Regions from separate parts of the Streptomyces sp. NPDC031554 genome, predicted to be linked through region 1. Evidence: predicted binding sites of a transcription regulator. Region 1 holds the regulator's gene; the other holds the start of a gene.
The links. The regulator HspR, encoded in region 1, represses chaperone genes until heat shock. The targets are predictions, from matches to a motif close to TTGAGNNNNNNNNNCTCAA.
Positions count from the first base shown of each region.

Region 2: lon (endopeptidase La) is a predicted target of HspR. The motif match lies at 5,268-5,286, and genes of this name have one in related genera.

Region 1 covers NZ_JBVIKX010000003.1:266,293-278,337, reverse strand. Annotated here, with positions in the region: gene dnaK (molecular chaperone DnaK) at 1-653, shown strand, start outside; gene grpE (nucleotide exchange factor GrpE) at 650-1,303, shown strand; gene dnaJ (molecular chaperone DnaJ) at 1,340-2,524, shown strand; gene ACZ5FU_RS09905 (heat shock protein transcriptional repressor HspR) at 2,530-2,982, shown strand; gene ACZ5FU_RS09900 (sugar ABC transporter substrate-binding protein) at 3,446-4,549, shown strand; partial or broken gene ACZ5FU_RS09895 (helix-turn-helix transcriptional regulator) at 5,933-6,965, shown strand; gene ACZ5FU_RS09890 (helix-turn-helix transcriptional regulator) at 6,928-7,920, opposite strand; gene ACZ5FU_RS09885 (helix-turn-helix transcriptional regulator) at 7,926-8,945, opposite strand; gene ACZ5FU_RS09880 (hypothetical protein) at 9,050-9,256, shown strand; gene ACZ5FU_RS09875 (hypothetical protein) at 9,264-9,602, shown strand; gene ACZ5FU_RS09870 (pyridoxamine 5'-phosphate oxidase family protein) at 9,909-10,322, opposite strand; gene clpB (ATP-dependent chaperone ClpB) at 10,441-12,045, shown strand, end outside.
Region 2 covers NZ_JBVIKX010000001.1:482,545-494,589, reverse strand. Annotated here, with positions in the region: gene ACZ5FU_RS02120 (multifunctional oxoglutarate decarboxylase/oxoglutarate dehydrogenase thiamine pyrophosphate-binding subunit/dihydrolipoyllysine-residue succinyltransferase subunit) at 1-437, opposite strand, end outside; gene ACZ5FU_RS02115 (sensor histidine kinase) at 750-1,853, opposite strand; gene ACZ5FU_RS02110 (response regulator transcription factor) at 1,850-2,590, opposite strand; gene ACZ5FU_RS02105 (spermidine synthase family protein) at 2,714-3,391, opposite strand; gene ACZ5FU_RS02100 (rhomboid-like protein) at 3,695-4,354, shown strand; gene ACZ5FU_RS02095 (GNAT family N-acetyltransferase) at 4,449-5,132, opposite strand; gene lon (endopeptidase La) at 5,309-7,732, shown strand; gene ACZ5FU_RS02085 (MarR family winged helix-turn-helix transcriptional regulator) at 8,042-8,557, shown strand; gene ACZ5FU_RS02080 (hypothetical protein) at 8,600-9,385, opposite strand; gene ACZ5FU_RS02075 (sensor histidine kinase) at 9,754-12,045, shown strand, end outside.

The DNA of each region.
Region 1 (12,045 bases):
CCACCGCCGAGGACAACCAGCCCTCCGTGCAGATCCAGGTCTACCAGGGCGAGCGCGAGATCGCGGCGTACAACAAGAAGCTCGGGATGTTCGAGCTGACCGGTCTGCCGCCGGCCCCGCGCGGCGTCCCGCAGATCGAGGTCTCCTTCGACATCGACGCCAACGGCATCATGCACGTGACGGCGAAGGACCTCGGCACCGGCAAGGAGCAGAAGATGACCGTCACCGGCGGCTCCTCGCTGCCGAAGGACGAGGTCGACCGCATGCGCCAGGAGGCCGAGCAGTACGCGGACGAGGACCACCGCCGCCGTGAGGCCGCCGAGGCCCGCAACCAGGGCGAGCAGCTCGTCTACCAGACGGAGAAGTTCCTCAAGGACAACGAGGACAAGGTCCCGGGCGAGATCAAGACCGAGGTCGAGGGCGCGATCGGCGAGCTGAAGGAAGCCCTCAAGGGCGAGGACACCGCCGAGATCCGCACCGCCACCGAGAAGGTCGCGGCCGTCTCCCAGAAGCTGGGCCAGGCCATGTACGCCGACGCCCAGTCCGCTCAGGCCGCCGGCGGCGAGGCTCCGGGTGCCGGCGCCAAGGCCGCCGACGACGACGTGGTGGACGCCGAGATCGTCGACGACGAGCGCAAGGACGGTGCCGCGTGACGGAGGAGACCCCGGGTTTCGAGGAGAAGCCCGACGTCCCCTCCGGCGCCACCCCTGAAGACGCCGAGCCGCAGGCCGATTCCTCCGCCACGGCGGAGGAGCCGGCCCCGGCCGGGGACGCGAACCAGAACGTGGCCCTGGTGGCCCAGCTGGACCAGGCCCGCAAGGCGCTCGACGAGCGCACGGCGGACCTCCAGCGCCTCCAGGCCGAGTTCCAGAACTACCGCCGCCGGGTCGAGCGGGACCGGATCGCGGTCAAGGAGATCGCCGTCGCGAACCTCCTGACCGAACTCCTGCCCGTGCTCGACGACATCGGCCGCGCGCGGGAACACGGCGAACTCGTCGGCGGGTTCAAGTCCGTCGCCGAGTCGCTGGAGACCGTGGCGGCGAAGATGGGCCTGCAGCAGTTCGGCAAGGAGGGCGAGCCCTTCGACCCGACGATCCACGAAGCCCTGATGCACAGTTACGCCCCGGACGTCACCGAGACGACGTGCGTGGCGATTCTCCAGCCCGGGTACCGGTTCGGCGAACGCACCATCCGCCCCGCGCGGGTGGCGGTCGCCGAGCCCCAGCCCGGCGCACAGGCCGTCAAGGGCGACGAGGCGGAGGCCGGCGACGACAAGGAGAGCGGTGGCCCGGACGAGGGCTGAGCTTGACGAGCGGATGAGGAAGGAGGGACGTCGGGGATGAGCACCAAGGACTTCATCGAGAAGGACTACTACAAGGTCCTCGGCGTCCCCAAGGACGCCACCGAGGCGGAGATCAAGAAGGCGTACCGGAAGCTCGCCCGCGAGTTCCACCCGGACGCCAACAAGGGCAACACCAAGGCCGAGGAGCGCTTCAAGGAGATCTCCGAGGCGAACGACGTCCTCGGCGACCCCAAGAAGCGCAAGGAGTACGACGAGGCACGCGCCCTCTTCGGCAACGGCGGATTCCGCCCGGGGCCGGGCACGGGCGGCGGCTCCTTCAACTTCGACCTGGGCGACCTCTTCGGGGGCGCCCAGGGCGGCGGCGCCGGCGGTGGAGCCGGCGGCTTCGGCGGCGGACTCGGCGACGTCTTCGGGGGCCTGTTCAACCGCGGCGGCACGGGCACCACCCGGACCCAGCCCCGGCGCGGCCAGGACATCGACACCGAGGTCACCCTGACCTTCACGGAGGCCATCGAGGGCGCGACGGTCCCGTTGCGCATGTCCTCGCAGTCCCCCTGCAAGGCCTGCTCCGGCACCGGCGACAAGAACGGCACGCCGCGCGTGTGCCCGACCTGCGTCGGCACCGGCCAGGTGGCGCGGGGTTCGGGCGGCGGGTTCTCGCTGACCGATCCCTGCCCGGACTGCAAGGGCCGCGGCCTGATCGCCGAGCACCCCTGCACGGACTGCAAGGGCAGCGGCCGCGCCAAGTCCTCCCGCACCATGCAGGTCCGCATCCCGGCGGGCGTCACCGACGGGCAGCGCATCCGGCTGCGCGGCAAGGGAGCGCCCGGCGAGCGCGGCGGCCCGGCCGGCGACCTGTACGTCCTCGTCCACGTCGACGCGCACCCGGTCTTCGGCCGCAAGGACGACAACCTCACGGTGACCGTCCCGGTGACGTTCACGGAGGCCGCCCTCGGCGGGGAGATCAGGGTGCCCACGCTGGGCGGCCCCTCGCTCACGCTGAAGCTGCCGCCCGGCACGCCCAACGGGCGCACCATGCGGGCGCGCGGCAAGGGCGCAGTCCGCAAGGACGGCACCCGCGGCGATCTGCTGGTCACCGTGGAGGTGAGTGTGCCGAAGGACCTCTCGGGGAAGGCTCGGGACGCACTGGAGGCGTATCGCGAGGCGACCGCGGGTGAGGATCCGCGGGAGGAGCTGTTCGAGGCAGCGAAGGGAGCTTGAGAGTGATGGACGGCCGTCGGCGCAATCCGTATGAACTGACCCAGGAGACCCCGGTCTACGTCATCTCGGTGGCGGCCCAGCTCTCCGGTCTGCACCCGCAGACCCTGCGCCAGTACGACCGCCTGGGGCTGGTCTCCCCGGACCGCACCGCCGGCCGGGGCCGCCGCTACTCGGCCCGTGACATCGAACTGCTGCGCACGGTGCAGCAGTTGTCCCAGGACGAGGGCATCAACCTGGCGGGCATCAAGCGGATCATCGAACTGGAGAACCAGGTCGTCGCCCTCCAGTCCCGCATCGCGGAGCTGGAGGACGCCCTCGACGGCGCGGCGGCGACCATGCGGCAGCGCGAGGCCGCCGTGCACGCCTCCTACCGGCGCGACCTGGTGCCCTACCAGGAGGTCCAGCAGACCAGCGCCCTGGTCGTGTGGCGCCCGAAGCGGCAGCAGTCCGCGGACTGACGACGCGTCGGCACGTCCGAAGGGGCCCGGAGGTCGATTCCTCCGGGCCCCTTCGCGCTGCCCGGGCGGGCGGGAGGCCGGGACGGCAGGGGACCGGGCGGTCGTCCGGGCGGCGCCCCGAACCGGTGCCGGCGGTGGGGAGGAGGATCGGCCGACTTCGTGCGGTCCTGTGTTCGGGCGGGACGGCCAGGCGGCCCGCCGTGATGACGGTCCGTGAGAGTGCGGGGCTCCGGGCGGCCGTTCGCGGAGGTGCGAAACCCGTGCCGGGTGAAGGGTCCGTAAAGGGGTTTTGAAGGGTTTCCGCCCGGTCTTCATGCGCCTTCACGCGCTAAGCGGAGGGTGATGTTGTCACTTCGTTAAGTAGTACGGCTTGACGCCGGTGGTCGCCGCCGCGTTGGCTTTTGAGCCACCTGGGACAACATGTCGCACCCATGTCCGGAACGCACCTGAAGTGAGCCCTCGAATGCGTCGTATCGCCATAGCCGTGGCTGCCTCCACGATGTCCCTCTCGCTCGCGGGATGCGGGATGCTGAGCGCGGCGGAGGACGGCGGCGAAGCGACGCCGACGAAGAGCAACGACATCACCGTCGGCGTGCTGATGCCGGAGAAGACGAACACCCGTTACGAGGAGTTCGACTACCCCATCATCAAGGAGAGGGTCGCCTCCCTCACCGGCGACAAGGGCAAGACGGAGTACGCCAACGCGGACGCGAAGAGCGCGACCCAGGTGAGCCAGATGGAACGGATGATCGACGAGAAGGTCGACATCATCCTGCTCGACGCCGTCGACTCGCACGCCATCGCGGACACCGTGCAGAAGGCCAAGGACGCCGGCATCCCGGTCATCGCCTACGACCGGCTGGCCGAGGGCCCGATCGACGCGTACGTCTCCTTCGACAACGAGCTGGTCGGCGAGGTGCAGGGCCGCACCCTGGTCGAGGCGATCGACACGCCCAGCACCGCCGACAAGATCGTCATGATGAACGGCTCGCCCACCGACCCGAACGCCAAGCAGTTCAAGGACGGCGCGCTGTCGGAACTGAACGGCCGGGTGACGATCTCCGAGTCCTTCGACACCAAGGACTGGAGCCCGAAGATCGCCCGCTCCAACATGGCCGAGGCGATCGAGAAGATCGGCAAGGGCAACATCGCGGCCGTCTACTCGGCCAACGACGCCATGGCCGGCGGCATCATCGAGGCGCTGCGCGCCGCGGGCGTCGAGGAACTGCCGCCGATCACCGGCCAGGACGCGGAGCTGCCCGCGGTGCAGCGGATCCTCGCAGGTGAGCAGTACATGAGCGTGTACAAGCCCTACCCGCAGATGGCGGAGGCGGCCGCGGAGATGGCCGTCGCCAAGGTCCAGGGCCGTGACATCGAGTTCGACGCCCTGACCCGCGACAAGATCGACAGCCCCACCGACAAGGACATCCCGGCCCAGCTGGTCACCGTGGTGGCGCTGACGAAGAAGAACATCAAGGACACCGTCATCGCGGACGGCATCTACAAGCCGTCCGACATCTGCACCGCCAAGTACGCGGCCGCCTGCCAGGCCCTCAACCTGAACTGAGCGCGCGAGCCGGCGGGGACGGGGCCCCCGGCCGCCGTCCTCGCCCGTCCGTGACGAGGCGCCGGGCCGGCCACCGGAGCGCCGCCGACGCCCGCGTACGCCTCCCGGGGGACGAGGGCGAGGCGGAGGGCGGACGTCGTCCCGCACGGCCGGGACGGGCCCTGCCCGGCGGCGGGGGGCCGGCCCGCCGGCCCTGAGACCGCTCGACCGTCCGACGCCGGGCCTCCGGCGTCCACGGCCTCTACGGGCTCTTTCATCCTCTCCGGTGGCCGGTCCGACGGGCCCCGGTCCGCGCGGCTGTTCCCGGGCCTCCGGCCGCCGTGATCGTTCCCGGTCTCCGGACTTCCGTGGTGTTGCCGGGCTTCCGGCTCCCGCGGCCCGTGCCGGCTCCCGCGGCCCGTACCGGCTCCCGAGGGCGTCGGAGAGGGTGCCCGGTCCGGGCAGACCCGGCAGAGCCCGCACCGGGCCGTCGGACGGCCCTCAGAGGTCCAGCGGCGCCCGGTCCGGCCCGGCGCCGCCCGCACGGAGCCCGTACACGGCCCGCGCCCTCCGGTGGGCCTTTCCGGCTCGCGTTCTCCGGCTCGTGCCTTCCGGCCCGCGTCCTTCGGTCGGTCCCTCCGAGCCCGCACTCCCCTTTCGGTCCCTTCGGGCTCGCACCCTTCGGCCCGCGCCCTCCGGTCGCCCCCGGCCCGCCGCCCCGGGGCGCCGGCCGGTGTGCTGCGGCAGGAGCGTCGTCCGGGTTCCTGAGCCACTGATCCTCCTGAGCCCCCAGGCGTCGACCGGGTGTGCCTCCGGGCCCGGCCGGAGGCCCCGAGAGTGGTGAGGCTGTGAGGGCCAAGGGTCGGGGCGGCGCGCCCGCGCCCATGCCCGCACCCGCGCCCGCGGCTGTGCCGTGACGCCCCGGCCGGTGACCGCGAGGGCCGTCGTGGCGTCCCGGCGCCGCCGTAGTCCCCGGAGCGGTACGGGCGGCCGCCCTGCCGTGCCGATGCCGAAGCCTGGAGGTACAGACGTACGGAGGTACGGACGTACGGAGGTGCGGAGGTGCGGACGGCGCGTCCCGCCCGTCGCGGCGGGGCGCACGCGTGCGCGTGGCGGGGCGCCGTGAGGGGGCCTCGGGGTGGCGCGCGACGCGGTGGTCACCCGACGGGGCGCGGGCGCACAGGCGTGCGAGGACCCGGACGGATTCCCGCCGGACCCCCGCGGGGAGCATCAGCTTGTTGCAAGGTGAGGGGCGGAGGCCGGGAGGAATCCGTGCAAATGGACGGAATTCACAGGGGACTTGGAGAGGAGCCGTGTTGCGGAGCCGGTCCGGGGCCGCGCATAGTTGCGCTGCGGAAAACGCGGGCGACGCGCGACACGCGGACGGCGGGGGTGGGATGGACGATGGCCGGGCACGGGGCGGAGGAGCATCCTCACGGTGCTGACCGACTGTGCGAGGCCGGGGACCGCGTGTACTCCCGGGCCGTACGGCGGGGCCGGGTGCCGCGCCGGGACGCCCAGCCGGTGCCCTGCCTGCTGGACCTCGCGCTGCTGCACCCCGACCCCGACGACATGGACTGGCTGGTCCCCACCGCTCCGCAGGAGGTCATGACCCGGCTGCTGCGCGGACTCTACGACGAGGTGAGCTCCAGCCGGCTGCGGATGGGTTCGGCGGTCGCCGCCTTCGAGTGGTACGCCGGGCTCGGCGGGCCCGCGCCGGGCGGACCGGCCGGGGAGGGCGCGGCGATCCGCGTGCTGGACGGGGCCTCCCGGATCCAGGCGGCCCTCGACGAGGCGACGGAGGCGTGCACCACCGAGGTGCTGACGGTGCAGCCCGGCGGCATCCGCCGCGAGCACGAACTGTCGGAGGGGCTGCACCGGGCGCTCGCCCTGCGCGGGCGGGGCGTGCGGATGCGCGACCTCTACAACCACGTCGCCCGGCACGGCCAGGGCCTGCTCAACTACCTGGAGCTGATGGGCGACGCGGTCGAGGCACGCACCCTCGACGAGGTCGTCGACCGGCTGATCCTGTTCGACCGCACGGTGGCGTTCATCCCCGCCAACGCCGACCGCACCATGGCGCTGGAGCTGCGCCACCCGGCCCTGGTCGCCTACCTGGGCACGGTCTTCGACCGGCTCTGGCGGCTGGCGGTCCCGCTGACCGCCGCGCTGCCCGACACCCGCGTCGAGGGCGTCTCCCACCGCGAGCAGTCCATCGCCGCGCTGCTGGCGGAGGGACACCAGGACGCGGTGATCGCCGAACGCCTCGGCATCAGCGTGCGCACCTGCCGCGCGCACATCGCCCGCCTCTCGGAGACGCTCGGGGCGGCCAGCCGCACCCAGCTGGGCGTGCGCATCGCCCAGGTCGGCCTCGACGTGCCGCGCACCGCCGACCCCGCTCAGCCCTCCGGGTCGAGGATCCCCGAGCGCCCGATGAGGTAGCCGAGCTGGGCGCGGCTCTCGCTGCCGAGGGTGGCGGCGAGTTTGGCGATGTGGACCCGGGCCGTACGGACGTTCATGCCGAGGCGGTCGGCGATGACGGCGTCGGTGTGGCCCTCGACGAGGAGCGCGGCGATGGCGCGCTGGCGCGGGGTGACACCGTCGCGGGTGGGCTGGGTGACCGTCTCGGGGTACATGGGGGTGGCCAGGCGCCAGAGCCGGTCGAAGACCGTGCGCAGGAAGGAGATCAGCGCGGGGTGGCGGATCTCGAGGGCGAGGCTGCGGTCGGCGTTGGCGGGGATGAACGCCACCGTCCGGTCGACCAGGAGGAGACGGTCGGTGATCTCGTCCAGGGTGCGGGCCTGCGCGTCGCCCCGGAGCTGTTCGTAGCGGGACAGCACGAGGGGCCGGTGCCGCTGCGTGTGCTGGTACAGGGCGCGGATACGGCCGCCGCGGTCGAGGAGATCCTGGTCGCGGCGCATGGCGACGGCCTGGGCCGCCTCGCCGCGGGCGTCCGCGTAGTGGCTGCTGGGCTGGATGCAGAGGACCTCCAGGGACGCCTCGCCCATGGCGTCGGTGATGGCCTGGTTGATCTGCTCCGTACCGCTCACCAGGCGCAGGGCCGACGCCTCCGCGTCCGCGGCGCACCGCCCGTCGATGCGGATCAGCGGCTCGAACTCCTCCAGCAGCAGGGTCTCGAGCCGCCGTTCCTCGGCGACGCGCGCCGCCGAGGTGCGCAGAAGCCGGTGCAGGGCGGTGGCCGGGGCGACCGGTCTCAGCACCCAGGGTTCGCAGGGGTCCGGGTGCAGCAGACCGAAGCCGATCAGGCAGGGGGCCTCCTTCTCGGCGTCCTTCCCGGTGATGTGACCTTCCCGCAGGGCGCGTGCGTACAGCTCCAGGCCCGCGTCGCACAGCTCCTCCACGCCGTGCTCCGGGTGCGGCGGCGTGTTCACCGGGTTCACGGCGCGGTGTCCTCCTGCTTGAGGATCCCGGACTGGGCGAGGAGGTAGCCGAGCTGGGCGCGGCTGCCGCTGCCGAGCGTGGAGGCGAGTTTGGCGATGTGCGCGCGGCAGGTGCGGACGTTCATGCCGAGCCGGCGGGCGATCGCCTCGTCGACGTGGCCCTCGACCAGCAGCTTGGCGATGGAGTGCTGGATGTCGGTGATGCCGTCCGGCGCCGGTTCGTAGGGGGCGCCCGCGCTCAGGGGCACGGCACGGCTCCACATGAACTCGAAGACCTTGATCAGGTAGCGGACGAGGCCGGGGTGGCGCAGTTCCAGCGCGACCTGCCGGTCGTCGCGGGTGGGGATGAAGGCCACGGTCTCGTCGCAGATGATGAGGCGTTCGACGAGTTCGTCGATGGTGCGGTACTCCACCTTGCCGTCGGTGAACTGGGCCACGTAGGCCAGCGTCTCGGGGCTGTGCCGGGCCGTGTGCTGGTACAGGGTCCGGATGCGCACCCCGCGGTCGGTCAGCGGCTTGTCGCGGTCGAGGGCCTGTTCGAGGGTGTGTTCCAGCCGCCGTTGGCCGGGCTGGACGGTGAGCATCTCGGACCGGCACTGTGCGGTGGCGAGGTCGAGGGCGGCGTTGATCCGGTCGAGGCCCTCCAGGACGGTGATGGAGTGCGTGGAGGCGGTGGACTGCGCGCTCAGCGCCATGAAGGGTTCGAAGGCGTCGGCGATCCGGATCGACATCCTCCGGTGCTCGCTGATCTCGCGTTCGATGGGGTTCAGGCGCTGGGCCAGGGCGACCGCCGGCGGTACGGGACGCAGCCAGTCGGCGTCGTCGGGGTCCGGGTGCAGGAGGGCGAACTCCATCAGGCACGGAGCGGGTTCCGCGTCCCCGCGGGCGATGCGTCCGGCGCGAAGGGCCTGCGCGTACAGTCGGGCGCCGGCCTCACACAATTCGGTAACCGCGTGGGGATGTGTCCCTTTAGTCCCGATAGTTTCCAAATTTCCACCCCCCAGGGTCCTGAACATGCAGGAACATGATGCACCGATCGTGTGGCCACGACGTGCCCGAATGAGCCATCGTCTTACTCGACGGGGGAAGAGGTGACCATCAAGTGAGGACGAAGCCGACTATGGGCAAGAGAAAGCTTCGCTCGGTTCTTGTCGCCGCCTTCTCCGCCGCTGTGGCCTTCGGAGTGCTGAGTGGCCTCGCGGGTGCGGAGAACGGCGTCCCGGGGGACAGCAGCTGGGGTTCGAAGCAGCCGAGCACCGCTGTCGCCGGCGACAGCAGCTGGGGCATCGTGACGCCGAACGGCGCGGACGACAGCAGTTGGGGCTGACGGGCAGATGACGACGCCTCCTGACGACCGTTCCTTCCGACGCGAGATGGCCACGGCCTACCGCTCCGGCTGGCACTTCATCGACCTGGTCACCGCCATCCCCCACAGTGGTGACTCGTTGATGGTGACGGTGTTCGGGGAGCCGGTCGTCGTGACCCGGGACGAGGAGGACGACGTACGTGCGTACCGGTGTCTGCGACGGCCGCGAGGAGCCCCCCAGCCCGTGCGGTGTGCCATCCGGTACGGAATGATCTTCGTCAACCTGGACCAGCGGGACCACCGGCTGCCGGAGTCGGCGAGCCCGGCGGTGCCCAGGACCATCTCAGCCACCCCCCGCAGTGCCTGACGCGATTCCCCCGTCGTAACAGATCGCGCAGGTACTTCCCCCCGCAGCGGCGTCACCGTGACCTGAACACGGTGACGCCGCTGTCGTTTCCTGGGGATATCTCCGGTTGTCGGACCCCGGCGAGGCGGCCGGAAACCGCCGGTGTGGATCACGTCACCCTCCGGCCGGCCCGGCATCCTCCGGCCGGCCCGGCATCCTCCGGCCGGCCCGGCATCCTCCGGCCGGCCCGTGGGCCCGTCGACCGGTCCGTCGGCCCCCGCCCGTCGCGTCCGGCGTTCCCCCTCAGTCTCAATCTCAGTCTCAGCCTCAGCCCCGGCCCATCGCCCGCGTCAGCGCGATCTCGATCACCACGCGCGTGGGATTGGGGCGCGGGGCCCGGCCGTAGCGCTCCGCGTAGCGGCGTTCGGCCTCGGCGACCCGGTCCGGTTCGGCGCGGACGACGGCCCGGCCCTCCAGCGTGGCCCAGCGTCTGCCGTCCACCTGGCACACCGCGACCCGGGCGCCCTCTGTGCCGGCCGCCAGGACGTTGCGCACCTTCGTGCTCGCCCGGTCGGCGATCACCCGGGCGAGCCGGCCTCCGGGGTCGTAGGTCACCCCGACCGGGACGACGTGCGGAGAGCCGTCCGGGCGCGGCGTGGTCAGGGTGCACAGGTGCTTTTCGCGCCAGAAGTCGAGGTACGGCGCGTCGGGGGCGCCCGGGTCCTGGGGGTATGCGGCCATGGCGGAAACCTAGCTTCCGGGGGACTCCCGGGCACAACCTTGAGTGGAATAGACTCAAGTTTGTGTACGCTGACAGAGTCAGTGACGACGGCCGGCACGCAAGGAGGAGACAGCGACCGTGGACGCAGAGCTGACCAACCGGAGTCGAGAAGCCATCCAGACCGCCGGCAACCGGGCCCTGTCCGCAGGACACCCCGACCTCACCCCGGCACACCTGCTCCTCGCGCTGCTCCAGGGGCAGGAGAACGAGAACATCGTCGATCTGCTCGCCGCCGCCGGCGCGGACCAGGCCGCCGTGCGGGCGGGCGCCGAGCAGGTGCTCGGCTCGCTGCCCAGCGTGGCCGGGTCCACCGTCGCGCCCCCGCAGCCCAACCGCGAACTGCTCGCCGTGATCGCGGACGCCCAGGAGCGTGCGCGCGAACTGGGCGACGAGTACCTCTCCACCGAGCACCTGCTCATCGGGACCGCCGCGAAGGGCGGCCGGGCCGGCGAGGTGCTCGACCGGCAGGGGGCCACCGCGAAGAAGCTGCTGGAGGCCTTCCGCAAGGCCCGCGGCGGGCGCCGGGTGACCAGCGCCGACCCCGAGGGGTCGTACAAGGCGCTGGAGAAGTTCGGCACCGACTTCACCGCCGCCGCCCGCGAGGGCCGGCTCGACCCGGTCATCGGCCGGGACACCGAGATCCGGCGCGTCGTCCAGGTGCTGTCCCGCCGGACGAAGAACAACCCCGTCCTCATCGGCGAGCCCGGCGTCGGCAAGACCGCCGTCGTCGAGGGGCTCGCCCAGCGGATCGTGAAGGGGGACGTGCCCGAGTCCCTCAGGAACAAGCGGCTCGTCTCGCTCGACCTCGGCGCCATGGTCGCCGGGGCCAAGTACCGCGGTGAGTTCGAGGAGCGGCTGAAGACCGTCCTGGCCGAGATCAAGGACTCCGACGGGCAGATCATCACCTTCATCGACGAGCTGCACACCGTCGTGGGCGCCGGCGCGGGCGGCGACTCCGCGATGGACGCGGGCAACATGCTCAAGCCGATGCTCGCCCGCGGTGAGCTGCGCATGGTCGGCGCCACGACCCTGGACGAGTACCGCGAGCGGATCGAGAAGGACGCGGCGCTGGAGCGGCGCTTCCAGCAGGTCCTCGTCGCCGAACCGTCCGTCGAGGACACCATCGCCATCCTGCGCGGCCTCAAGGGGCGGTACGAGGCCCACCACAAGGTCCAGATCGCCGACAGCGCGCTGGTGGCCGCGGCCACCCTGTCCGACCGGTACATCACCTCCCGCTTCCTGCCCGACAAGGCCATCGACCTCGTCGACGAGGCGGCCTCCCGGCTGCGCATGGAGATCGACTCGTCCCCCGTCGAGATCGACGAGCTCCAGCGCGCCGTCGACCGGCTGAAGATGGAGGAACTCGCCCTCGACAAGGAGACCGACCCCGCCTCCCGCGAGCGGCTGGAGAAGCTGCGCCGCGACCTCGCCGACAAGGAGGAGGAGCTGCGCGGCCTCACCGCCCGCTGGGAGAAGGAGAAGCAGTCCCTCAACCGGGTCGGTGAGCTGAAGGAGAGGCTCGACGACCTGCGCGGCCAGGCCGAGCGGGCGCAGCGCGACGGCGACTTCGACACCGCCAGCAAGCTGCTGTACGGCGAGATCCCGACCCTGGAGCGCGACCTGGAGGCCGCCTCCGAGGCCGAGGAGGAGGCCGCCAAGGACACCATGGTCAAGGAGGAGGTC
Region 2 (12,045 bases), on a different contig from region 1:
GCGGGCGCGGCCTTGGCGGCCGGCTTCGCGGCCGGGGCCGCGGCCTTCGCGGGTGCCGGAGCCGCGGCGGCGGGCTTCGGCGCGGCGGGCGCGGGGGCGGCGGGCGCGGGGGCGGCCTGGGCCGGGGCGGCCGGAGCCGCCGGGGCGGCGGGCGCCGCGGGCGCGGTGGAGGGCGCTGCGGCCCCCGCGGCCGCAGTACCCGCCGGAGCCGACGGCGCGGCCGCGCCCGGCTTGTAGTCGGCGAAGAAGTCCCACCAGGCACGGTCTACCGAGTTCGGGTCCTGGAGGTACTGCTGATAGATCTCGTCGACGAGCCACTCGTTCGGTCCGAACGCGGCAGCGGGATTCCTGCCCGCTTGGTCTGCGTCGGTCGTGGGGGCACCGCCCGGCCGAAGACCGGGGGAGCTCGATGCGTTACTGGGGGACTGTGGCGACACGGCGGCAACCGCCCTCTTCCGCTTCACAAGGTGATGGACAGCGGGAATAAAGGCTACGCCTCCCAGCCGGTGAAGGTCAGACCGGGCCACCGCATCGTCGCGTAAGTCACATCACAAGGGCTGTTTCGGGGGAGGAAATGGCGGGAAACAAACGCGGTTGCGCACTGGAACGGGTGCGTCGACGCAGGTCGATGCGGGTCACGCGCGCTCAGCGTGCGGACCTGGGCCGACCTGGGCCGGCGGGATGCCCGACCCCACGGATCCGCCCGCGCGAACGCCTGTGGATCTTGTGGCTCCGCCGCAGACTTTACGTCAACTTGGAACGGAGGAGTCTCCCGGAAGAGTGATAAGAATCCGGCAACCCCGCTCGGATTCGGCCACTCCGATCCGGCCTCCGTGCAGATCGACCGCCCAGCGGGCGATCGCCAGTCCCAGTCCCGTGCCGCCGTCGCTGCCCGGACCGTGCGGACGGCGGACGGCGCCCCGGTTGAACCGCTCGAACACGCGGTGCCACTCCGAACGGGGGATGCCGGGTCCCTCGTCCAGGACCTCCAGCTCCAGCGACTCCGGCAGCGGCCCGCGCCGCGCCCTGACCGTCACCCGTCCGTGCGGCGGACTGTGCTTGACCGCGTTGTCTATGAGGTTGGCGACGACCTGGTGGATGCGCTCCGGGTCCGCGTGCGCGGTCAGCTCCGGAGGGCTCACGTCCAGGTGCAGGTGGACGTCCGTGCGCGTGTGGCTGCCGCCCGAGCCCATCGTGGCGCGCGCCGAGGCGACCATGTTGGCCTCCTTCAGCACCCCCGACAGGTACGGCCACACCTCGAAGCGCCGCCTGCGCAGCGGTACGACGCCGTTGTCGAGGCGGGACAGGTCCAGCAGGGTCTCCACCAGCCGTCCGAGCCGCTCGGTCTGCTTCAGCGCCGTGCGCATGGTCTCGGGGTCGGCCTCGGCGATCCCGTCGACCACGTTCTCCAGGACGGCGCGCAGACCCGCGATGGGGGTGCGCAGTTCGTGCGAGACGTTGGCCACCAGCTCCTTGCGCTGACGGTCCTGCGCCTCCAGCTCGTCCGCCATGACGTTGATCGTCTGGGCCAGGTCGCCCAGCTCGTCACGGCGGTTCTCGCTCACCCGGCGGGTGTAGTCGCCGTGCGAGATGGACCGGGCCACGGTGTTCATCCCGTCCAGCGGCGAGGTGAGCGAGTGCGCCACGAACTGCGTGATCAGCAGGGTGGCGATCATCGAGAAGACCGTGATGAAGCGCAGCTCGGTCTCGGTGCGCATGGCGATCATCATCAGCCCGGTGGTGATCAGCACCGAGATGACGACCAGCGCCCCCAGCTTGGTCTTGATCGAGAACGGGCGTACACCGCCCCAGGGGCCCCCGGGGCTTCTCGGTCCGTCCGGCCCGCGGCTCATGGCGTCGGGGTCTCCAGCGCGTAGCCCACGCCGTGCACCGTGCGGATCCGCTCGGCCCCGATCTTCCGCCGCAGCGCCTTGATGTGGCTGTCGACGGTGCGGGTGCCGGAGGCGTCCGCCCAGTCCCACACCTCCGCCAGCAGCTGCTCGCGGGAGAGCACCGCGCGCGGGGTGTTCGCCAGGCACACCAGCAGGTCGAACTCGGTGGGCGTGAGGTGCACGTCCTCCGAGCGCACCCGGACCCGGCGCTGCGCGTGGTCGATCTCCAGCTCGCCGAGCCGCAGTATCCCGCTGCGCGGCGTCGAGGCCGCGATCGCGGCGCGCTCCACGCGGCGCAGCAGGACGTGCACGCGCGCGGCCAGCTCCCGCATGGAGAACGGCTTGGTCATGTAGTCGTCGGCGCCGACACCCAGCCCGACCAGCATGTCGGTCTCGTCGTCGCGCGCGGTGAGCATCAGCACCGGCACCGGGCGGGCGGCCTGCACGCGACGGCAGACCTCCAGACCGTCGAAGCCGGGCAGCATGATGTCGAGGATCAGCAGATCGGGCTGCCAGGCCTCCGCGGTGTCGACGGCCGCCGGGCCGTCACCCGCCGTTTGCACGAGGAATCCCTCGGCGCGCAGGCGGGCCGCGATGGCGTCGACGATCGTGGGGTCGTCCTCGACCACCAGGACCCGGCGCTGCGCGCCGGGTGTCGCCGTCGCCGTGCCGTTGTGCGCGGTGTGTGTCTGCTCCATCGCCCGCCCCTGAAGTGTGCTTTCCGGAACCAGTGGGGTGATTCCTTTTCTGCGCATGACTGCGGTTGACGCCTTGATGACCTGCGTCAGGGCAGCAGCGTACGGGGAGTCACCGCGGCTTTGCTATCCAGGTCGGACGGCGAGGTGCACGACGTCCGGCACGCCTCGGGCAACCGGGATCTCTTCGGTACGCACCTGTTGGAACCCGGCATTCCCCAAGGTTCCCTCGAATTTGGGAGACGGCTGTGCGGACCATACCGCGAGTACCCCGCCGGGCCTCAACACCCTTGCGCAGCTTGCGAGTCCGGCCGGGGAGTACAGGCCGCCGTTGCCCTCCGTGACGGTCCAGTCGGGTCCGTTGTCGATGTCGAGGCACAAGGCGTCGAACGTGTCGGATGTCTCATTGACGTGATCGAGGAGATCCGCTTCCACGACGGTGGTGCGCGGGTCGGCGAGGGCGGCGCGGGAGACGGCGCCGAGCGGGCCGTCGAGGTGCCAGTCGATCACGGCGCGCTCGCGCTCCACGACGGTGATCCGGCCCCACCGGGGGTCGGCGGCGGCGTGTGCGAGCGAGAATCCGACGCCCAGGCCGCCGATCAGCACATCCGGTGCGGGACGGCCGTCCAGCGCGGCGAGCGCGGCGTCCATCAGGAGGCGTTCCGAGCGGCCGTCGGAGGTGTCCATCAGGAAACAGCCATTGGCGATGATCTGGAGCAGCCCCCCGTGCCGGCGCAGGACGACCTCGCCGTAGGGGCCCTCACGACGGTCCAGGACTTCGGGGGAGTCGTAGGAGACGGGCATCGGGCCATCTTGGCACCGGACCTGGCGGCTCGTCGGGGAATATCGGGGGCAGGCGTGTTCGAACGGGGGTGAGCGGGGTAGGCGCGGTTGACGTACGCCGGTGCCGACGCCGTCCGGGGGCGCCGAGGACCGGCCGTCGCGTGGCGCCGGACACGGGACAAGGGCCTCGAGGGACGCGGGGAACGGAAGGAGCGCCCCAGGGTGGAACAGTGCGCCACGGCGGAACGCGCGCCGGCCGGCACCGCGGCACCGCCCGGCCCGGCCGGCTCACCGGCACCGCTCTCCGGCCGGCACGGTCCGTCCGTGTCCCGGGACCCGGCGCGCGACCGGTCCCGCTCGCGCCCGCGGCACCCGCTGCCCACGCCCGCCGGCACCCCTTTCACCTTCTTCTACGCCCTCCTCCTCGCCGTCACGTCGTACGTCGCCGCGCACGCCGACCCCGCGCTCGTACGGGTCCTGCACGAGAACTCCAGCACCGACGTCGCGCACCTGCTGCACGCCCCGGTGCCGGTGCTGCTGGCCAGCGCGCTGTGGGTGGCCGGCGGGATCGGGTCGCCGTTCACGCTCGGCTTCCTGCTGGTCCTCGCCGCGCTGGAGCGGCGCGTCGGAGGCGCCCGCGCGGCCGGCGTCTTCCTGCTCGGACACGTCCTGGCCACCCTGGCGACCGAGGTCCCGGTGGGTCTGGCCGTCCTCGCGGGCCGTCTTCCGGACAGCTCGCTGCACCGCCTCGACTACGGCGTCAGCTTCGGCGTCGCGGCGAGCGCCGGCGCGCTGGCCGGCCTGCTGGGTCCCTGGCCGCGCCGGCTGCTCCTCGCGGTGTCCGGCGGGATCCTCCTGAGGAACCTGCTCGTCCTCGCCGACCCGCTGAGCGACTGGGGCCATCTGATCGCCCTGGCGATCGGCGTCGCGACCTGGCCGTGGGTGCGGCGTCCGGGGAGCGGTGCGCGTGCGGGGCACGGGTGAGCGGTGGGGGGCCGGCGGTGCCCGGCGCCCTGCCACGCGTACGTGCCCGCGGCCAACGCGTACGGGCCCGCGGCCGACGCGCGCGTGCCCGCGGCTAACGCGTACGGGCCCGCGGCTGGCCGGCGGCCTCGCCGGGCCCCGTGAATCTCGCGCTGGTCAGCGGTGCCGTCACCGTCCACCCCAGGGACTCGTAGAGGGCCCGGCCGGCCGGGGTCCCCGCCAGGACGCCCGTCTCCGCGCCCTCGGCGGCCGCCCGCTCGGTCAGCAGGCGCACGACGAGGCCGCCCAGGCCGCGGCGCCGGTGCCCGGGCGCGGTCTCTACCTGGTCGACCACCGCCGTGGCGCCGGTCGGGGCGACCTGGCCGCGGGCCGCGAAGGAACCGTCGGGCGCGGTGACCAGGAGGCGGGTGACGCCGCCGCGCGTCCAGCGGCGCAGGTGGTACCCGTCGGGCACGCGCGGGTGCCCCGCCCGGGCCGGCAGCGGCACGGTCATCAGCCAGCCGGGCTCCGGATCCACCCACCAGCCCTTCCCGAGCCAGCTCCCGACCGGTGCCGGGTCCCGGAACACCTTCAGCCACACGCCGGCGGCCCGCACACCGCCCGCGACCTCGCGCACGGTCTCCTCCTCGACGTCGTCGCCGACCGCCGCGAGGACGTGCCGCGACACGTGCGCCGGCTGCCCGACGTCCACGGTGAACCCCCACGGCTCCCGCACCGGAGGGGCCGCCCCGCGCGACACGACCCAACCGTCCACCCATGCCCGCACGACGCCGCCCACGACATCTCCCGTAATGGTCTCTCGCGTTATTAGGCTATTACGGTGAGCTTATGCCGCCGTCCGGTGACGGTGACAGGCGTGATCGCCGACAGCGAACGGCGGCCGGGGCGGGGAACATTCGGGGACTCACGTGCATTGAGTCGGCATAACTCAACTTGACTGCCTAAGGGGAGATCATGGCTGCTGAGTCCGCAGCGTTCACACCGCTCACCCTGCCCGTGCTGCCGCTCGACGACGAGGTCGTGCTGCCCGGGATGGTGGTTCCGCTCGACCTCAACGACAACGACGTACGCGCCGCGGTCGAGGCCGCGCAGGCCGCCGCCCGCTCCGAGCCCGGCAAGCCCAGGGTCCTGCTGGTGCCGCGCATCGACGGGTCGTACGCGAGCACCGGCGTGCTGGGCACGGTCGAGCAGGTCGGCCGGCTGGCCGACGGTGACCCGGGCGCCCTGATCCGCGGCCGCGGCCGCGTGAGGATCGGCGCCGGCACCACCGGCCCCGGTGCGGCGCTGTGGGTCGAGGGGACGAGGATCGACGAGAGCGCACCCGATCCGCTGCCCGGCCACGCCGCGGAGCTGGTCAAGGAGTACAAGGCGCTCGCCACCGCCTGGCTGCGCAAGCGCGGTGCCTGGCAGGTCGTCGACCGCGTCCAGGCCATCGACGACGTCTCCGCCCTCGCCGACAACTCCGGCTACTCGCCGTTCCTGACCACCGAGCAGAAGGTGGAGCTGCTGGAGACCGCCGACCCGGTCGCCCGGCTCCGGCTCGCCACCCGCCAGCTGCGCGACCACCTCGCCGAGCAGGACGTCGCCGAGACCATCGCCAAGGACGTCCAGGAAGGCGTCGACAAGCAGCAGCGGGAGTTCCTGCTCCGCCGCCAGCTGGAAGCCGTCCGCAAGGAACTGCGCGAGCTGAACGGCGAACAGGAGGGCGAGGAGTCCGACGACTACCGCGCCCGCGTGGAGGCCGCCGACCTGCCGGAGAAGGTGCGCGAGGCCGCCCTCAAGGAGGTCGACAAGCTGGAGCGGTCCAGCGACCAGTCCCCCGAGGGCTCCTGGATCCGCACCTGGCTGGACACCGTCCTGGAACTGCCCTGGCACGAGCGGACCGAGGACGTCTACGACATCCGGGGCGCCAAGGCGGTCCTGGACGCCGAGCACGCCGGCCTGGAGGACGTGAAGGAGCGGATCACCGAGTACCTCGCGGTGCGCAAGCGCCGCAGCGACCGGGGTCTCGGGGTCGTCGGCGGCCGGCGCGGCGGCGCCGTGCTCGCGCTCGTCGGCCCGCCCGGCGTCGGCAAGACCAGCCTCGGCGAGTCCGTGGCCCACGCCATGGGCCGCAAGTTCGTCCGCGTCGCCCTCGGCGGCGTGCGCGACGAGGCCGAGATCCGCGGCCACCGCCGTACGTACGTCGGCGCGCTGCCCGGCCGGATCGTGCGCGCGATCAAGGAGGCCGGGTCCATGAACCCGGTGGTCCTGCTCGACGAGATCGACAAGGTGGGGTCGGACTTCCGCGGCGACCCGGCGGCGGCCCTGCTGGAGGTGCTGGACCCGGCGCAGAACCACACCTTCCGCGACCACTACCTGGAGGTGGAGCTGGACCTGAGCGACGTCGTCTTCCTGGCCACCGCCAACGTCCTGGAGGCCGTCCCGGAGGCGCTCCTGGACCGCATGGAGCTGGTCCGCCTCGACGGCTACACCGAGGACGAGAAGGTCGTCATCGCCCGCGACCACCTGCTCCCGCGCCAGCTGGAGCGGGCCGGTCTCGCCGAGGACGAGGTGATCATCGAGGAGGACGCGCTGCGCAGGCTGGCCGGCGAGTACACGCGCGAGGCCGGCGTGCGCACCCTGGAGCGGTCCGTCGCCCGGCTGCTGCGCAAGGTCGCCGCCCGGCACGAGCTGGGCGAGCGGGAGCTGCCGCTCACCGTCCGCGCGGAGGACCTGCGCGAGCTGATCGGCCGGCCGCACCACGTGCCCGAGTCCGCCCAGGACCCGGCCGAGCGGCGCACCGCGGTGCCGGGTGTCGCCACCGGGCTCGCGGTCACCGGCGCCGGCGGCGACGTCCTCTTCGTCGAGGCGTCCCTGGCCGACCCGGAGACGGGCGCCGCCGGCCTGACCCTGACCGGTCAGCTCGGCGACGTGATGAAGGAGTCGGCGCAGATCGCGCTGAGCTTCCTGCGCTCGCACGGCGCCGAACTGGAACTGCCGGTGGCCGACCTGAAGGACCGGGGCGTGCACATCCACTTCCCGGCGGGCGCGGTGCCCAAGGACGGCCCGAGCGCGGGCGTCACGATGACGACGGCCCTGGCGTCGCTGCTGAGCGGACGGCTCGTGCGCACCGACGTGGCGATGACCGGCGAGGTCTCGCTCACCGGCCGCGTCCTGCCCGTCGGCGGGGTGAAGCAGAAGCTGCTCGCCGCGCACCGGGCGGGTGTGACGACCGTCGTCATCCCCAAGCGCAACGAGCCCGACCTGGACGACGTCCCGGCGGAGGTGCTGGACACGCTCGACGTCCACGCCGTCACCGACGTCCGCCAGGTCCTGGAGCTGGCGCTGGCCCCGGCGGCGGACGGGGTCGTGCCGGAGGTCCCGGTCGCCGCGTGACGCCGGTCCCGGCGGGTCCCGCCCGTGCGGGGACCGGATGAGGGAAGGCCCGGGCTCCGTGAGGGAGGCCCGGGCCTTCACCGTGCGCGGACCGGGGTGCCGGCGCCCCGCGCGCGCCGGCCGCAGCCGTCGTACGCGTGCCGGTCGCCGCCCCGCCCGTGCCGGAAGCGGCCGCGCGCGGGGACGGGAGGCGGGGGAGGGGGTCGCCAGGCGCCGCGGATCCACGCCTGCGAAATACTGGGAGAGCTGCGGCAATGGCGGAAACGGGCGAGGACCTCCCGCGCGGGAGGCCTGATCAGGAGTGCTGACGTGCACGAGGACGGAAACGGCGACGGACACGGGCGCACCCCCCGGACGTCGCCGGGCGGTGCGCCCGAGGCGTCGCCGGGCGGCGCGGACCGGGAGTTCCTCTCCCTGGAGCGGGAGCTGACGGTGCTGCTGCGCCGCGCCCGCGCCAACCAGGGCGAGATGGCCCGCGAGGTCCACCCCGACCTGGAGCCCGCCGCCTACGGCCTCCTCGTCCGGCTGGAGGAGCTGGGCCGGCAGCGCGCGACCGAGCTGGCCGCCTACATCGGCGTCGGCAAGGCCACCATGTCCCGTCAGCTGCGCGCCCTCGAACAGCTGGGACTGGTCGCCCGCGAGCCCGACCCGGCCGACGGGCGGGCCTGGCTGGTCGCCCTGACCGAGGAGGGCCGGACCCGGGTCGGCCGCGTCCGCGAGGCCCGCCGCGCGCGGTACGTCAGCCAGCTCGCCCACTGGGACCGCGGCGCGGTCGCCGAACTGGCCCACCTGCTGCACGAGTTGAACCAGGGCATGGCCAAGTAGGCCCCGCACCGGGGCTCGCGCGGGGACCCGCGCCAGGAGGGATCACAGCTCCACGTGGACGACCGTGGCGTCGTCGTGCGTCTTGGCCCGCCCCAGGAACACCCGCTCGGTGTCGGCCCGTTCCCGCTCGCGCACCCGCTCCACCACCGCCCGCGCCCCCTGCCCGGAGAGAAGGGCGAACAGGTCGGTCCAGTCGCCCTCCCGGAACGTCTCCACCCAGCGGGTCACCCCGTCGCTCAGACCGGCCAGGGCCGCCACCTCCCCGCGCGGGACGGAACCGGTCACCGCGCGGGCGGCCACCGACGGATCCGCGGCGGCCGTGAAGAAGCCGCCCTCCCGGTTGCGGGCGCGCGCGTCGCAGATCTCCGCGCTGGCCAGCAGGGCCCGCGGCACCCGGTCGAGCCGGTCGTCGCGGACCGCCGTGACCGTGCCGCCGGGGGAGGCCAGCAGGAGGACCGCGTCGGACAGCACCAGGTAGTCGACCCGCTCCGGCGACCAGCGCGCCACGGCCACGGTCGCCTGCGGGGTGCGCGGGTGAGAAAGGTCACAGGTTCCGGCGTGCGCCCCGGCGGTACGCGCGAGAGCGCGCCCCAGGGCCTCCGCCAGGGGAACATCCGGGAGGGAAAGGGTCAGTTCGGTCAGGGCCCCGCCCAGTCGCGCGGTGAACCAGGGGACCGAATGCAGACAGCCCGAGCTGCCCCGGGGCGGCGTCACCCCGTCCAGGACGACCAGCGCGCCGCCCTGTCCGGAGGCGGGAAGCCCGACACTCGCGAAGTCCTCGTTGGGCCGGCCGCGGTCGCCGGGTTCCGACACAAGCTCCGTACGCATCCGGCCAGTCTGCACGAGCCCTCCACGCCCTCCGCGAAAGGCCCGCGATGTTCGCCGGGCCGGTGCACCCCCGCAGGTCAGACGCCTGTTTTGGACGGTAATGAAGCACTCCGGGAAGGCGTGGCGGCGAATACTGCCAAAGGCTGCCGCCCACGTCCAACCGGCCCGCCGGGCACCGCCGTCGCACGCGCCAGGGGAACTTGCCCGCCAACTCTCCTCCGATGTTCACTCCTTCGGGTGGCGGGGCATGCGATGCGCGTCCCCTGCCCACCGGCACTGGGAGGGTCGGGAACCGTACCGGACAGGACATGCCAGTTGACGGTGTGTCATCCGGCCCATGGGTACACGAGTCAGGAATGCGAGCACCGGTGCAGAAGACGCGGCCTCGGCGCCCAGGCAGCAACACGGCCTCCGAGGGGGGCGCGGAGCCCACCCCCGTCGGCAAGGGCCGCCCCACCCACGTACGCAACCGGCTGATCGTCGCGGTGACCGTCGTCGCCGCCGCCATCGCCGGAGCGGGCGCGCCCTCCGTCCTCGACGCCTCCGGGCGGCTGAAGGACTCCCAGGAACTGGTCACCCTGGCCGAACAGACCCAGGACGCGCTCGCGCTCGCCCAGGCGCTCGCCGACGAACGCGACGAGGTCACCGTCTACGTCGCGGCCGGCCGGACCAAGTCCAGGGCCCCCTCCCCGGAGGGCAGCGCCCGCGTGGACCGGCAGGTGCGCGAGCTGACCGCCGGCACCGACACGCCCGCCGCGCTCCGCGAGGACCTCGACGGCATCGCGACCGTGCGCCAGGAGGCCCTCACCGGCCGGAGCACCGCGCTCCAGGCCCACCAGGCCTACTCGAAGGCGATCACCGCGCTGCACGGTCTGGCCGAGCTGCTCGCCGAGCGGATGCCGCCCCGCGCGGGCTCCGGCGCGTACGCCCTCGCCGAACTGGACACCGCCGTCCAGCAGGCCGCCGCGACCCGCGGACTGCTGCTCGCCGCGCTGAACGTGCCCACGTCCACCGAGAGCGTCTACGACCCCGTCACCGGCGGGACCTCCACCGAGAAGGTCTCCTCCGACGCCGACGCGAAGCGCCGCGACGCCCTGACGGCCGCCGCCCAGCAGGCCCGCCTGCGCTCCGACGCCTCACTCGCCGCCTTCCGGGAGAACGGCCCCGAACAGGCCGTCGACTCCTACGACTCCACGGTCACCGGCACGGACGTGGAGGCCGCGGAGAAGTACCTCGCGTCCCTCACCGACCAGCCGGAACTGAGCGACGACGACCTGCGGACCAGCACCAAGAAGCTCGACGCGGCGCTCGCCGCACGCGTGGAGCTGATGCGCGGCGCCGAGTCCGCCCTCTACGACCGCCGCACCAAGGACCTCGCCCAGCTGCGCGACGACGACGTCACCGCGCTGGAGATCCGCATCGCCCTGCTCGGCGCGCTGATCCTGCTGGCCGTCGGCATCGCCACCGGCATGGCCCGCAGCCTCACCCGCCCGCTGGCCGTCCTGCGCATCGGCTCCGCCCGGCTGGCCGGCGCCGAGAACCCGGCGGCCGAGGAGCCCGTCCGGTTCACCGGCCGCAACGACGAGTTCGCCCAGGTCGTCCGCTCCGTCAACGCCCTGCACGAGCACGCCGCCGCCCTCCACGAGCGCGTCACCACCCTGGAGTCCGACCGCAAGCACCTCGTAGGGCAGCGCCAGCGGATGGCCGACGCCCGCGAGGCGCTGCGCACCGAACTCGCCGACTCCGCCGCCCAGCTGGACCGGCTGCGCGGCAGCATCGGCGGCACCTTCGTCAACCTCTCGCTGCGCACGCTCGGTCTCGTCGAACGGCAGCTCGCCGTCATCGAGGGCCTGGAGGAGCGCGAGCAGGACCCCGACCGGCTGGCCACCCTCTTCAAGCTCGACCACTTCGCCACCGTCATGCGCCGGCACAGCGAGAACCTCCTGGTCCTCGCCGGCACGGAACACGTCCAGCAGCACGCCGGACCCATCCCGCTGGTCGACGTCGTCCGCGCCGCCGTCAGCGAGATCGAGCGCTACGAGCGCGTCCGCATCTCCGCGCTGCCGCCGCACGCGCACGTGGCCGGCTTCGCCGCCGACGACCTGAGCCACCTGCTGGCCGAACTCATGGAGAACGCCACCGCGTTCTCCCCGCCGGACCTGCCCGTCGAGGTCTCCGGCTGGCTCCTGGAGAACGGCGAGGTCATGCTCTCCGTCCAGGACGAGGGCATAGGCATGGCCGAGGAGCGCCTGTCCCGCCTCAACGCCCGCCTCGCCGAGTTCACCCCGGACTCGCCGTACGAGCAGGAGGGCGAGGAGGGCCTCGGCCTCGGTCTGTACGTCGTGGCACGGCTCGCCCACCGGCACGGGGTGCGCGTGCAGCTGCGCGAGCAGAAGAAGGGCGGGATCGCGGCCGTCGTCGTCCTCCCGACGCCCCTGCTCGCCGCCTCGCCGGCCACCGCGGTCCCCGGGTCGGCCCCGGGGGCCGGCACGCACACCTTCGCCCTGCCCGGCGCGGACGCGGAGGCCAACTCCAACGTCCTGCCCGGCGGCCGCTCCGAGCCCGGCGGCGACCCGCTGGTCGAGGCCGCCGAGCGGGCCGTACGGGAGACGGGACCGGAGACCCCGGCCGAGACGACGATGGAACTCCTCCTCCCGGCG